Regions from separate parts of the Comamonas sp. SY3 genome, predicted to be linked through region 1. Evidence: predicted binding sites of a transcription regulator. Region 1 holds the regulator's gene; each other region holds the start of a gene.

Evidence for each region. Region 1 encodes LexA, which represses DNA repair genes until DNA is damaged. Its sites were predicted from a motif close to ACTGTATNNNNATACAGT; they were not measured.
Region 2: a site for LexA is predicted at 1,389-1,406, ahead of ACCQ08_RS16850 (DNA topoisomerase IV subunit B). Genes of this name have one in related genera too.
Region 3: a site for LexA is predicted at 1,201-1,218, ahead of imuA (translesion DNA synthesis-associated protein ImuA). Genes of this name have one in related genera too.
Region 4: a site for LexA is predicted at 1,560-1,577, ahead of ACCQ08_RS19025 (PA0069 family radical SAM protein). Genes of this name have one in related genera too.

What each region holds. Positions count from the first base shown of each region.
Region 1 is NZ_JBGTYN010000009.1:164,402-167,475, reverse strand. It holds gene ACCQ08_RS14020 (asparaginase) at 27-1,046, opposite strand; gene lexA (transcriptional repressor LexA) at 1,161-1,877, shown strand; gene ACCQ08_RS14010 (hypothetical protein) at 2,013-2,555, shown strand; gene ACCQ08_RS14005 (FMN-dependent NADH-azoreductase) at 2,807-3,074, opposite strand, start outside.
Region 2 is NZ_JBGTYN010000014.1:13,531-16,604, forward strand. It holds gene ACCQ08_RS16850 (DNA topoisomerase IV subunit B) at 1-1,355, opposite strand, end outside; gene ACCQ08_RS16855 (MFS transporter) at 1,543-2,766, shown strand; gene ACCQ08_RS16860 (hypothetical protein) at 2,780-2,953, shown strand; gene ACCQ08_RS16865 (class I SAM-dependent methyltransferase) at 3,012-3,074, shown strand, end outside.
Region 3 is NZ_JBGTYN010000001.1:369,788-372,861, reverse strand. It holds gene ACCQ08_RS01645 (DNA polymerase Y family protein) at 1-447, opposite strand, end outside; gene imuA (translesion DNA synthesis-associated protein ImuA) at 365-1,192, opposite strand; gene ACCQ08_RS01635 (MlaD family protein) at 1,363-2,406, shown strand; gene ACCQ08_RS01630 (hypothetical protein) at 2,403-3,074, shown strand, end outside.
Region 4 is NZ_JBGTYN010000018.1:5,279-8,352, forward strand. It holds gene ACCQ08_RS19015 (acyltransferase) at 1-1,009, shown strand, start outside; gene rnk (nucleoside diphosphate kinase regulator) at 1,016-1,429, opposite strand; gene ACCQ08_RS19025 (PA0069 family radical SAM protein) at 1,696-2,886, shown strand; gene ACCQ08_RS19030 (phosphoethanolamine transferase) at 2,883-3,074, opposite strand, start outside.

The DNA.
Region 1 (3,074 bases):
TCTGGCGTTGGCTCCCATGCTCGTACTTAGATTTTGGATCGTGCCTGCACCAGTGCCAGCTGCAGGCTGACCCGGCATTTGTAGGGCGTCAAGGCCACGGCCAGGTCTTTGTCCAGATCGGCCATCCCGGGCAATACTGCATCGCTGATCACGCCATCGCTGCAGCGGCTGCTGCGCCACACCGGCAAACCTTGCTGGCGTGCGCGCGCCATCGCATCCAGCAGCACCTCATGCACCGTGCCATTGCCGGTGGTTGCCACCACCAGGCCCTGCACACCCTGGGCCTGTAGCGCCTCCAACAGCCCCGGGCGCAGGCCTGCATGGCTGGTGACGATCTCCACCCACGGCCAGGGCGTACTGGCCGGCGCGGGCAACGTAGCCAGCCATGCGCTGCCGGTGTAGCCGCCCTCCGTATCTGCTGCCTGCGGTGCATAGCCCTGGCGCAGGCGCACGTTCGTGCCATCCACCCAGCCCAGCGGCCCCTGCTCGCCCGATGAAAAGGCCAGCAAGCGGTGCGGGTGCACCTTTTGCAGCCAGCGCGCGCTGTGCAGCTCGCCCCCGCCGGTCACCGCGACCACCTCGCGCAACAGCGGATGGCCGTCCGCATCCAGCGCCGCAGCGGCGGCCACGGCATCCTTGAGATTCTGCGGGCCATCGGGCATCAAGGCATTGGCCGGGCGCATCGCACAGGTCAGCACCACCGGCTTGGCCAGGCGCCCTAAAACGCAATGCAGGAACCAGGCGGTTTCCTCCAAGGTATCCGTTCCGTGGGTGATAACAACACCGCGTACCGCCTCGTCGCGCATCGCTGCATCGCAAGCCTGGAGCAGCGCATGCCAGACCTCATCGCTCATGTCCTTGCTATCAATTTGCGCGATCTGCATTGCATCCAGCGGGCCCGCCGCGGCGGTCTCGATACCGCCCACCCCCGCCAGCAGGGCCGCGACCGACAGCTGCGCCGCACGGTACTGGCCGGGATTCTCGGCATCATCGGCCATGCCGGCAATGGTGCCGCCGGTGCCGATGATCAAAATTTTTGGCTGCAAAGCTTGCCTCCTGCAAAAAACTGGTTAAAAATACAGGTACTGGATTGATATACAGGTGTTGGAGTGCACGGCAGCTTGGCTGCCACCCGGCACCACAGATCACACGGAGATCTTATGCGAGACCATCCCAAACTCACCGCGCGCCAACAAGAGATTCTGGACCTGATCCAGACGGCCATCTCGCGCACCGGCGCCCCGCCAACGCGCGCCGAAATCGCCAGCAAGCTGGGCTTCAAATCGGCCAATTCGGCAGAAGACCACCTCAAGGCGCTGGCACGCAAGGGTGTGATCGAGCTGGTCAGCGGTACCTCCCGGGGGATTCGCCTGCAAAGTGATACCGTGCGCTCCATCAATGCGGCACGCGGCACGCGCTTTTCGTCGCCGCTGGCAGGCGTGTCCAACGCCACCGCCGGCCTGGGCCGCGTGGTGCAAGAGCTCGCCCAGCTGGCCCTGCCGCTGATTGGCCGCGTGTCAGCGGGCTCGCCCATCCTCGCGCAAGAGCATGTCGACCAGACCTATACCGTTGAAGGCGGCCTGTTCCAGCAGCAGCCCGATTACCTGCTGAAGGTACGCGGCATGTCGATGCGCGATGTCGGCATCATCGATGGCGATCTGCTGGCCGTCAAAGCCACCCGCGAGGCGCGCAATGGCCAGATCATCGTCGCGCGTCTGGGCGATGACGTCACCGTCAAGCGCCTGCAGCGCACCAAGGATGGCATCGAGCTGCTGGCCGAAAACCCGGATTATCTGCCCATCGTCGTGCAGCCGGGCGAGCCCTTTGAGATCGAAGGCATTGCCGTCGGGTTGATTCGCAACACGATGCTGAACTAAGCCCAGCGGCCCTGTCGGCCCCTCCCTTTCTGCGCAACCCCAGGTAGCGGGCGTTGTGGGCACCCGGCCCACAACCCTGGGGAATGCGCTCGCCTTGCGCAATCCTGCTGTCATCCGTACACCAAGGAGTCTCCCATGCTCGTAGCAGATGCATTGCGTGCGCTTGCGCCCTTTTCCCTCGTCGCTGGCCTGCCCTGGTTCCAGTCCATCCAACGTGCCATCGTGCGCAGCAGCCGCCGCCGTCCAGGCCATGGCGCCGCCAACGATGGCCAGCTTGCCGCCCAGGTGCATTGCTTTGCCGCCGCCTCCAGCGCCGCTGCGCAGCGTGGTGCCGTGCAGCAACTGAGCCTGCTCGATGGCCCCAGCATTCCGCCTGGCGTGGACGGCCCTGCTGAAGAGACACCCGCACAGCGCCCCATCGACCGCATTCGCCTGCCGCGCAAACCCGCAGCGCGCCGCCGCCTCTCCGTCGGTGCACCGTCTCACACCCGCCCGTTCTTGTCGGTACAGCGCTGCAGCGCCCAGGCCGCCAACGATGCCCCCATCAAGATGTACTGGGCGCAACCGGCCAGCCTGCACCGCCAAAAGGGCATGCGCTGGGCCATGTCGGGCAGCATGGCCGATATCTGTGCCGAGCTTGAACGCCTGGAGCGGCTGGAGCATCTGCACGCGGTCTAAGCCAGTGCCAATCCGGGCCGGTGCGTTGTAGCCAGCCTGCTGGCAGCTGCATGCCTGCTGTCACGAGAGGTGGACAGCAGCGGAATCGCTACACTGGGTTGACGCAGACGCTGAACGTACCGGGCGTTACCGCCATGCCGGGCACGCGCCAAACCGGCACCTTCAGCGCTCTGCCTTCCGCCCGTTGCTCATGGCCACTAAGCCGTGGCTGCCGCTGCACTGCCAGCGGCTTCTTCTTTTCTATCTTTCGCTCAGCGTGCGGCCGCAGCAACCTCCAGCGCCTGCTGCTTGAAGGACGCCAGTTGCTCGCGCAAGGCGTACCTCGCAGCATCGACTGCAGTGGCGACGGCATCGGGCCCCAACACCAGACCTTGCAGCAACACAAAATGCACATTGCGGATGCCGATGGAGGCCAGCGCATAACGCAGATAAGGCGTCAAAAAGTCCTCCTGACGCGCCTTTGGACCTGCATGGAAGCCGCCTGAACTGACCAACACCAAGGTGGGCCGGTCCTTCATC
Region 2 (3,074 bases), on a different contig from region 1:
ATGGCCTGGGTTTCCTTGTCGCGGCCCATCTTGGCGCTGCCGCCGGCCGAATCACCCTCGACCAGAAACACCTCGTTGTAGGCCAGGTCGCGGCTTTCGCAATCGGTCAGCTTGCCGGGCAACACGGCCACGCCGCTGCCCTTGCGCTTTTCCACCTTCTGGCCGGCGCGCTGGCGCGTCTGTGCTGCCTTGATCGCAATCTCTGCGAGCTTCTTGCCATATTCGACGTTCTGGTTCAGCCACAGCTCCAGCGCAGGCCGCACCATGCCCGAGACCAGGCGCACGGCGTCGCGCGAGTTCAGGCGCTCCTTGATCTGACCCTGGAACTGGGGATCGAGCACCTTGGCAGACAGCACATAGCTGGCGCGGGCAAACACGTCCTCGGGCATCAGCTTGACGCCCTTGGGCAGCAGCGAGTGCAGTTCGATAAAGCTCTTGACCGCCTGGAACAGGCCGTCGCGCAGGCCACTTTCATGCGTGCCGCCGGCGGTGGTGGGGATCAGGTTGACATAGCTCTCGCGCACCGGCTGGCCTTCGTCGGTGAAGGCCACGCACCAGGACGCCCCTTCGCCCTCGGCAAAATGGTCGTCGCTGCGGCCGGCGAAGCCCTCGCCTTCGAACACCGGAATGAGCGGGTCCACCGGCAGGGTCTGCAGCAGGTAGTCCTTGAGGCCACCCTTGTACTGCCAGGTCTGCGTCTCGCGGCTCTTGTCCTGCGTCAGCTGCACGCTGACGCCGGGCATCAGCACCGCCTTGCTGCGCAGCAGGTGCACCAGCTCGCCCATTGGCAGATGGCTGGATTCGAAATACTTGGCATCGGGCCACACACGCACCGTCGTGCCCTGCTTGCGGTCACCGCTGACCATCGGCCGCACCTTCAGCGGCTCGACCACATCGCCACCGGCAAAGGCCATCGTGGCGACGGAGCCGTCGCGGTGCACGGTCACTTCCATGCGGGTGGCCAACGCATTGGTCACCGACACCCCCACGCCATGCAGACCGCCGGAGAAGCTGTAGGCGCCGCCCTGGCCCTTGTCGAACTTGCCGCCCGCATGCAGGCGGGTAAACACCAGCTCCACCACCGGCGCATGTTCTTCGGGGTGCATGCCAAAGGGAATGCCCCGGCCGTCGTCCTCCACACTGATCGACGCATCGGTGTGCAGATAGACGCGGATCTTCTTGCCAAAGCCGGCGAGTGCCTCGTCAGCGGCGTTGTCGATCACCTCCTGGATGATGTGCAGCGGGTTGTCAGTACGGGTATACATACCCGGGCGCTGCTTGACCGGTTCGAGCCCCTTGAGGACCCGGATCGAGCCTTCTGCGTATTCACTGGTAGACGTGTTTTTGCTTGCCATAACTTTCCATTCTAGCGGCTGCCATTGTAAATAGCTGTATAGATAAACAGGTGGATTTGTTGACGATTCACGACGCTTGGTCGCAACAGCCTGCAATGGGCTTGGCTGGCCACTGGGCAATATGCGAGAGACAGCCGGTTTTGGGGGTTGGAGTAACAATCCGTGCATAACGAGACAAGCTAGGACTATGCAAAACAACGCACAACAATTGACGATGGCCCGCGTGCTGCTGTGCGGCGGCGCCGTGGTGACGCTGTCGATGGGCATCCGCCACGGATTTGGCCTGTGGCTGCAGCCGATCACGCAGGAGATGGGCTGGACGCGCGAATCCTTTGCGCTGGCGCTGGCGGTGCAAAACCTCAGCTGGGGCCTGATTGGCATCTTCACCGGCATGCTGGCCGACCGTTTTGGCGCCAGCAAGGTGCTGGTCTGCGGCGCGCTGCTCTATGCGCTGGGCCTGGCCGGCATGGCCTGGGCGCCCAATACGCTGGTGTTCGCGCTCACGGCCGGGCTTCTGATCGGCATGGCGCAGACAGGCACCACCTATGCGGTGATCTATGGCGTCATCGGGCGCCAACTGCCTACCGAGAAACGATCCTGGGCCATGGGGGTGGCTGCAGCGGCCGGCTCCTTTGGCCAGTTCTTCATGGTGCCGGTCGAGGGCCAGCTGATCGCCCACCTGGGCTGGCAGAACGCGCTGCTGGTCTGTGCGGTATTGGTGCTGACCATCGTGCCGCTGGCCATCGCGCTGCGCGAGCCCAATTTCCACGCACTCAAGCGCCACGCGGCCGCAGGCCAGCAGCAAACCATCGCCCAGGCCGTGGGCGAAGCCTTCCGCAATCCCAGCTTCTTGCTGCTGACGGCGGGTTACTTCGTTTGCGGCTTCCAGGTGATGTTCATTGGCGTGCACATGCCCAGCTACCTGAAGGACTTCGGGCTGCCGCCGCATGTGGCCAGCTATTCGCTCGCGCTCATCGGCCTGTTCAACATCTTTGGCACCTACCTGGCAGGCTCACTGGGCCAGCGCATGGCCAAGCGCTACCTGCTCTCGGGCATCTATTTCATCCGCGCGATCGCGATCGTGGTGTTTCTGCTGGTCCCGCTGTCGCCCTGGTCGGTCTATGTGTTTGCCGCCGTGATGGGCTTTTTGTGGCTGTCCACCGTGCCGCTGACCAATGGCGCCATTGCACAGATCTTTGGCGTGCAGCATTTGTCCATGCTCAGCGGCTTTGTGTTCTTCAGCCACCAGATCGGCAGCTTCCTGGGCATCTGGCTGGGCGGCTACCTGTATGACCACACCGGCAGCTATGATGTCGTCTGGTACGTGGCCATTGGGCTGGGCGTGTTCGCCGGCCTGGTCAATCTGCCCGTCAAGGAAGAGCCCGTGCGGCGCCAGCCACTGGCGGCCTGACCACCGAACTCTCATGCAACAGCCTGCACCCCCAACACCCTCCAACGCTGACGCCACGCCGCTGCGCGGCTGGCAGCGCGCTGCCATCTGGCTGCTGGTGGCGGTGCTGCTGGCACTGGTGTTCATGCTCTATACGCAACCGGAATTCATGGTGCGCATGGCCGACCATGTCTGGGCCTGCTTCTGAGAACGTGTCTACGTTCTCCCCGCGCCGCGATGTAGCGATCGCAGACACGATCCAGCCGATGACCCACACCCACACCCACACCCACACCCCCGCCCCCTCGCCCTGGATCACCCGCTTTTCT
Region 3 (3,074 bases), on a different contig from region 1:
GCCCAGCTGGCTCAGCAGCTCGGCATGCCGGGCCACCGCATCGATGGCATGCAGCGGCAAAGGGGCCAGCACCTGCGGCAGCGGCTGGCCCATGCCGTGGCGGATACCGCAGCGCGCCAGCGCAATCGCGGCCAGGCTGGTGGGGGCCCAACTGATGGCTTGCACGCCCAGCTCGCGGCTCTCGCGCAGCAAGCGCCGGGCCAGTGGCTGGCGGCCGCCAAACAGGCGCTCGCTGGCCGACAGCTCCAGCACCAGTGCATCGCCAAAAACCGTGTCCGATGGCACGCAGGCCAGGCGCGGCGTGAACTGCTGCGCCCACAGCGCCAGGCCTTGCATATCGGCCAAGGGCGTGGCGTGGGCAGCTTCAGTGGAGCAGGCTGGACTGGCGCGCGCGCTGGCTGCGGGACAGGGGAAGTGGGGCAGCAGGGCGGCCCAGATCGGTGTCATGGTATGGCAAGCTAAGGGCAGTGTTGGAGGATGAAACGGAAACGGCAGCGGTGGCCGGTTGGGGCAGCGGCACGGTGCCAGGCCACAGCCGGGCGGGCAGCACGGCTTGCAGGCTGGGTGGCACGGCAGGCAGCTCCAGCGTGCCCTGGTGCACGGGGCCCCGGCGTTTGAGCAGCTGCAGCTGCAGTGACCACGGCTGGCTGCTGCGCACCAGCAGCCGCAACGGGGCGGCGGAGGCCTGGTGCTGGCTGCTCTCGGGTCGAAAGACAAAGACGGGCCCTTCAAACTGCTGGGCACTGATTTGCAGGCGGCGTATCTGCTCGGGCTGCACCTGGGGCAGCCAGGCCAGCAAGGCCGCTGCGGCATTGGCTTTGAGCAGTTGCTCCAGCGCCCAGAGCTGGTCTTGCGGGCGGCTGCTGTGTATCCATACCAGCTGCCCGGGCGCCAGGCCGCTCTGGGCCAGCCCGCTGGCGTGGGGCGGCAGTGGCGGGCCCAGCGCGATGACGGGCTTGTGCGCTGGGCACTGCTGCAGGCCTCGGCCGGTCAGGCGCCACTCCAAGGTGCCGGCCTGGGGCTGCAGCACCTCGGTCAGGCACTGGCTGGGCCAGCCCTTGCCAGGCAGCTCGGCATCGAGTGCATCCCAGCCGGTGGGGATGCCCGCCATCGGCGCGCGCACCATGTGATCGCCCCGCCAGAGCTGGGCGTTCACCGCGGGCGGCAAGGACAGGGCATCGAGTTTGGGCATGGCAAATAACTGTATATATGTACAGTATAAGAGCTAGCGCAGCGGCAATGTGTAACAAACGCCGGGCAAGCCGTGGGCGACTGGGCTGGAAAGTGAGTGTCTGCCTTTCAAAACAACCCCCTGCAGCTTTCTTTTGAAGCTGACAGCCAGCCCGGGTAAGATCGCGGTACATGCAAATACCAGAACCCCACGACTCTGCCGACCGCCCTGCGCCGCCGTCTTCTGCCGCCTCTGCACGGCGTGCGGCGGTGGTCGATGGGGTGGCCGTCGATGGCCTGACGCCGGTGCCGCATCTGGAGCGCAAGGCCGGGGCATTGCTGCTGTTTACCCTGCTGCTGATCCTGGGCTCGGCCTTTTATCTGATGTATGCGCGCGGCGTCTTCGAGCCCAAGCAGTCGCTGATCCTGACGGCCGATGATTCCGAGGGTGTCTCCATCGGTCTGGACATGACTTTCTCCGGCTTTGCGATTGGCAAGGTCAGCAAGATCGAGCTGGCGCCCGATGGCACGGTGCGCATCCATGTGGATGTGCCCGAGAAAGATGCGCACTGGTTGCGCAGCAGCAGCGTGTTCACGCTGGTTAAGGGCCTGGTGGGGGGCACGACGATCAAGGCCTATTCGGGCATTCTGGACGACCCGCAGCTGGAGGATGGCGCGGTGCGCGCGGTGCTGTCGGGCGATGCGACGGCCGAGCTGCCGCAGCTGATGAGCAATGCACGCCAGCTGCTGGAGAACCTTAACATGATGACCTCGGCCGGCTCGGCCTTGGGTGGCACCCTGGAGCAGCTGCGTGACCTGAGCACCAAGCTCAACGGCCCCAGCGGCGCGCTGGGCGTGGTGATGGGTGGGGACGCCGAGGCGCGCAAGATATCGCAGACCCTGGACCGCACCAACCAGCTGCTGGCGCGCCTCGATGGCCTGGCCAAGAATGCCGACAAGCAGGTGTTTGGGGCCGATGGCGTGATGCCCGAAGTGCGCGCCACGGTGCAGCAACTCAATGCCGTGCTCGGCGATGTGCGCGGCAGCCTGAAGAAGGTGGATGCGGTGCTGGTGGAGGCCCAGGCCGTGGGCGCCAATGCCAAGGATGCCACCAGCCAGCTGGGCGATTTGCGTGCCGATGTGGAGGCCAATCTGCGCAAGGTCGAAGGCATGCTGACCGAGCTGAACCGCAAATGGCCGTTTGCCAAAAAGGATGCCGAGGTGCGACTGCCATGAGTGCCGCGATTGCCATCACCGCCCGCCTGGCCGCAGCCTTGCTGGCCGCCGCTGTGCTGGGCGGCTGCGCCAGCGGCAAAAAGGCGCCCGACTGGGCGGTCAACGAACAGGGTGCTGCCGAACGCGCGACCGATGCCTACCTGTCAGGCAACCAACGGGTGGCGGAGGCCGAATGGCGGCGTGCGCGTGACGAGGTGAGCCGCACGGCCCGGCCCGATCTGCTGGCCCGGCTGGAGCTGGCGCGCTGCGCTGCACAGGTAGCTGCCTTGGAGGCTGCCCCTTGCACGGGCTTTGAGGCCGTGGCCCAGGATGCTGCCGATGCCGAGCAGGCCTATGCCCGCTATCTGCAGGGCCAGTTGGCTGCTGGCGATGTGGCGCTGCTGCCCAAGGCCCAGCAGGCAGTGGCGCCGCTGGCGCCTGAGCAAGCAGCCGCTGCGCTGGCCGCTATGGAAGACCCGCTCTCGCGCCTGGTCGCGGCCGGCGTGCTGGCGGTGCGCGGACCGGTGCCGATGGCGGTCGTCACCCAGGCGGTCGATACCGCCTCTGCCCAGGGCTGGCGCCGTGCCGTGATGGCCTGGCTGATCAACCAGCAGCGCCTGGCGCGCGCGTTGGGCGATACGGCACTGGCCGACCAGGTGCAGCGCCGCCTGGACCTGCTGCAGGCCACG
Region 4 (3,074 bases), on a different contig from region 1:
CATCATCGAGTGGCTGGCGGAATATGCGCGCATCGCCGTGCAGATTTTCCTGGTCATGGGTGGCTTTCTGTCGGCCGCCAGCCTGGCACCCCAAGGCGTGGCCCGCTTTGGCAGCCCGCTGGCCAAGATCGGCCAGCGCGCGCTGCGCCTGCTGGCGCCTTATTCCGTCGCGCTGTTGCTGGCGGTGCTTATCGCAGCGCTGGTGCGGCCCTGGTTTGCCCATGAATCCGTACCCGCCGAGCCGACCTGGCAGCAGTTGATCGCCAATGCGCTGATGCTGCAGGACATCAGCGGTGAAGATGCGCTATCGGCAGGCGTCTGGTATGTTGCCATCGACTTCCAGCTGTTTGCGGCGGTGACGCTGCTGTTCGCATTCAGCCGCCGCTGGCCGCGCCAGTGGCTGGGCCTGCAACTGGGCCAGTGGGTGGTTCTGGCGATGACGGCGCTGTCGCTGCTGGTGCTCAACCGCCACAGTGAGCTGGACATGTGGTTTGTCTACTTTATCGGCGCCTATGGCATGGGCATGCTGGCCTTCTGGGGCAGCCAAAGTGCCAAGCCCTGGTCCTGGACGGCCGCATTGCTGGCACTGGGCCTGCTGTCATTGGAGGTGGATTTCCGCCTGCGCATCGCGGTGGCCCTGTGTGGCGCCGTGGCACTGCTGTGGTTGATGCGTGTGCCTTCGGACAGCCGCCTGGTCGATTGGCTGGGCCGCCAGGCCCCCGTGCGTTGGCTGCAGTCGCTGGGCCAAATGGGTTACTCGGTGTTTCTGGTGCACTTTTCGATCGTGGTGCTGTGCAACGCGGTGGTCTCGCATGTCTGGCCGAGCCAGCCCTGGCTGAACTGGCTGGGCATGGGCCTGGCCTTTGCGCTGTCGCTGCTGGCCGGGCGCGCGCTCTACCTGGGTGTCGAGGCGCGCACGCCCAGCCTGCGTTCGGTGGCCCGCTGGGAGCTGGGCCTGGTCGGTGCCGGCCTGCTGGTCAGTCTGGTCGGCGCGCGCTTGTCGATGTAGGGATTGCTAGCGGTGCAGATCGCCAGCCCGCTCGGGCTGGTAGCTGATGCCGGTCACGCGCACCGTCATGGTTTTTCCGCCCACCGATGGCCAGGCCAGTTCATTGCCAATCGACAGGCCCAGCAGTGCACTGCCCACCGGTGCGAATACCGAAATCTTGCTGCTGGTGTCGTCCAGGTCCTTGGGGTAGACCAGGGTCAGCTGGAACTGCTTGCCCGATTCGGCAATATCGAAGTTCACCGTGGAGTTCATCGTCACCACATCCGGTGGGATATCGGCCGGCTCCACGATATCGGCACGGGCAATCTCGGCCTCCAGATCCGCCTTGCCAGGGAAGGCACTGGCTGGCATCGCTTCCAGCAGTGCTTCCAAGCGGTCCACATCCAGGGATGACAGGATGAGTTGGGGTTTGCGAGACATGAAAACTTCCTCCGGAGTATGTAATCCCCGAATGTAGGCCATGCCCCATTTCGCACCAAAACGGTGCGAATAGCCCTGGTTTTCTCGGCGCTTGCACGGCCGCTCCGGATCGCGCACAATGCATGGAAAAACTGTATATAAAAACAGTTACCATGCCTGCCCGCCATCCCTCCACCAATACCTTGAACGCTGCCGCGCGGGAAGACCCGCAGGCGCTGCAGCGCTGCGCGGACGAGCTGGATGGGCCTGTGCCAGTGCGCGTGCCGCTGCCGGTGGCCCGCAAGGGGCGGGGCGCAGTAGGCGCCCCCCGCCACCGCTTTGCCAGCGATGTGCGGGAATGGGCCGACGATGGCTGGACCCCATCCACCGCTGCGGCGCCTGTTGCAGGCGATGCAGACCAGCATCTGGAAGAAGGCGCCTGGTGGCAGCAGGACGCCGAAAGCCTGCCGACCCAGGTGCATGAGGAGCGGGCCCGCAGCGCGATTCAGAAAAATGACTCGCCCGATATCTTCTTTGATCACTCGGTCAATCCCTACCGGGGCTGCGAGCATGGCTGCATCTACTGCTATGCCCGGCCGTACCACAGCTACCTGAATCTCTCGCCCGGGCTGGATTTTGAAACCCAACTGTTTGCCAAGACCAATATTGCCCAGGTGCTGAAGGCTGAGATCAGCCGCCCGCGCTACCAGCCTGCCTCGCTCAATATCGGCTCCGCCACCGACTGCTACCAGCCGATCGAGCGTGAGCTGGGGCTGACGCGGCAGCTGATCGAGGTGCTCAGCCAGGCCGAGCATCCGTTCTCGCTGATCACCAAGAGCAGCGCCGTGGAGCGTGATACCGACCTGATTGCTGCAGCGGCGCGCAAGAACGCGGCGGCGGTCTACATCACCATCACCAGCCTGGATCCGCAGCTCACCCGCCTGCTCGAGCCACGGGCAGCGGCCCCCCACCGGCGGCTGCGCACGATACGCCGGCTGACCGAGGCGGGCATCCCGGTGGGCGTGAGTGTGGCGCCGCACATTCCGTTTTTGACCGAGGACATGGAGGAGGTGCTGGCTGCCGCGCGCGAGGCCGGTGCCAGCACCGCCTTCTACACCGTGCTGCGCCTGCCCTGGGAGCTCAATGGCGTTTTCCAGCAGTGGCTGCAGGCCCACTACCCGCAGCGCGCCGCCCGGGTGATGCAGCGGGTGCGCGACCTGCACCAGATCAGTGAGGCCGACCGGCTGCGCGGCAAGAGCTATGACAGCCAGTCGTTCAGCCGCATGAAGGGCCAGGGCCTGTGGGCCGACCTGGTGCGCCAGCGCTTTGTGCGTGCCTGCGCGCAGCTGGGCTATGGGCGCGAGCGGCTGGAGATGGACTGGCGCGGTTTTGAGGCCTGGCGGGCCCGGCAGTTGCTGGTGCCCCGGCAAGCGGGCGCCGCGCAGGCACCACACCCGGGGCAGGGAAACCTGTTTTAGCCGCGCTTTCGTGCAGCAGCGCCATGGACTGGCTGCGCTGTCGCAACGCTTGCAGGCGCAGAGGCTGACGCCAGGTGCGCCACTGTTGCGGGCGGCGCAGAGCCCTTGCAGCTGGCAAAAATGTCCAGATCGGGCTGGTGCAGCGCGGTCTGCACATCGGTCAGGCCCAGCATCGAGTGGAACAGGTT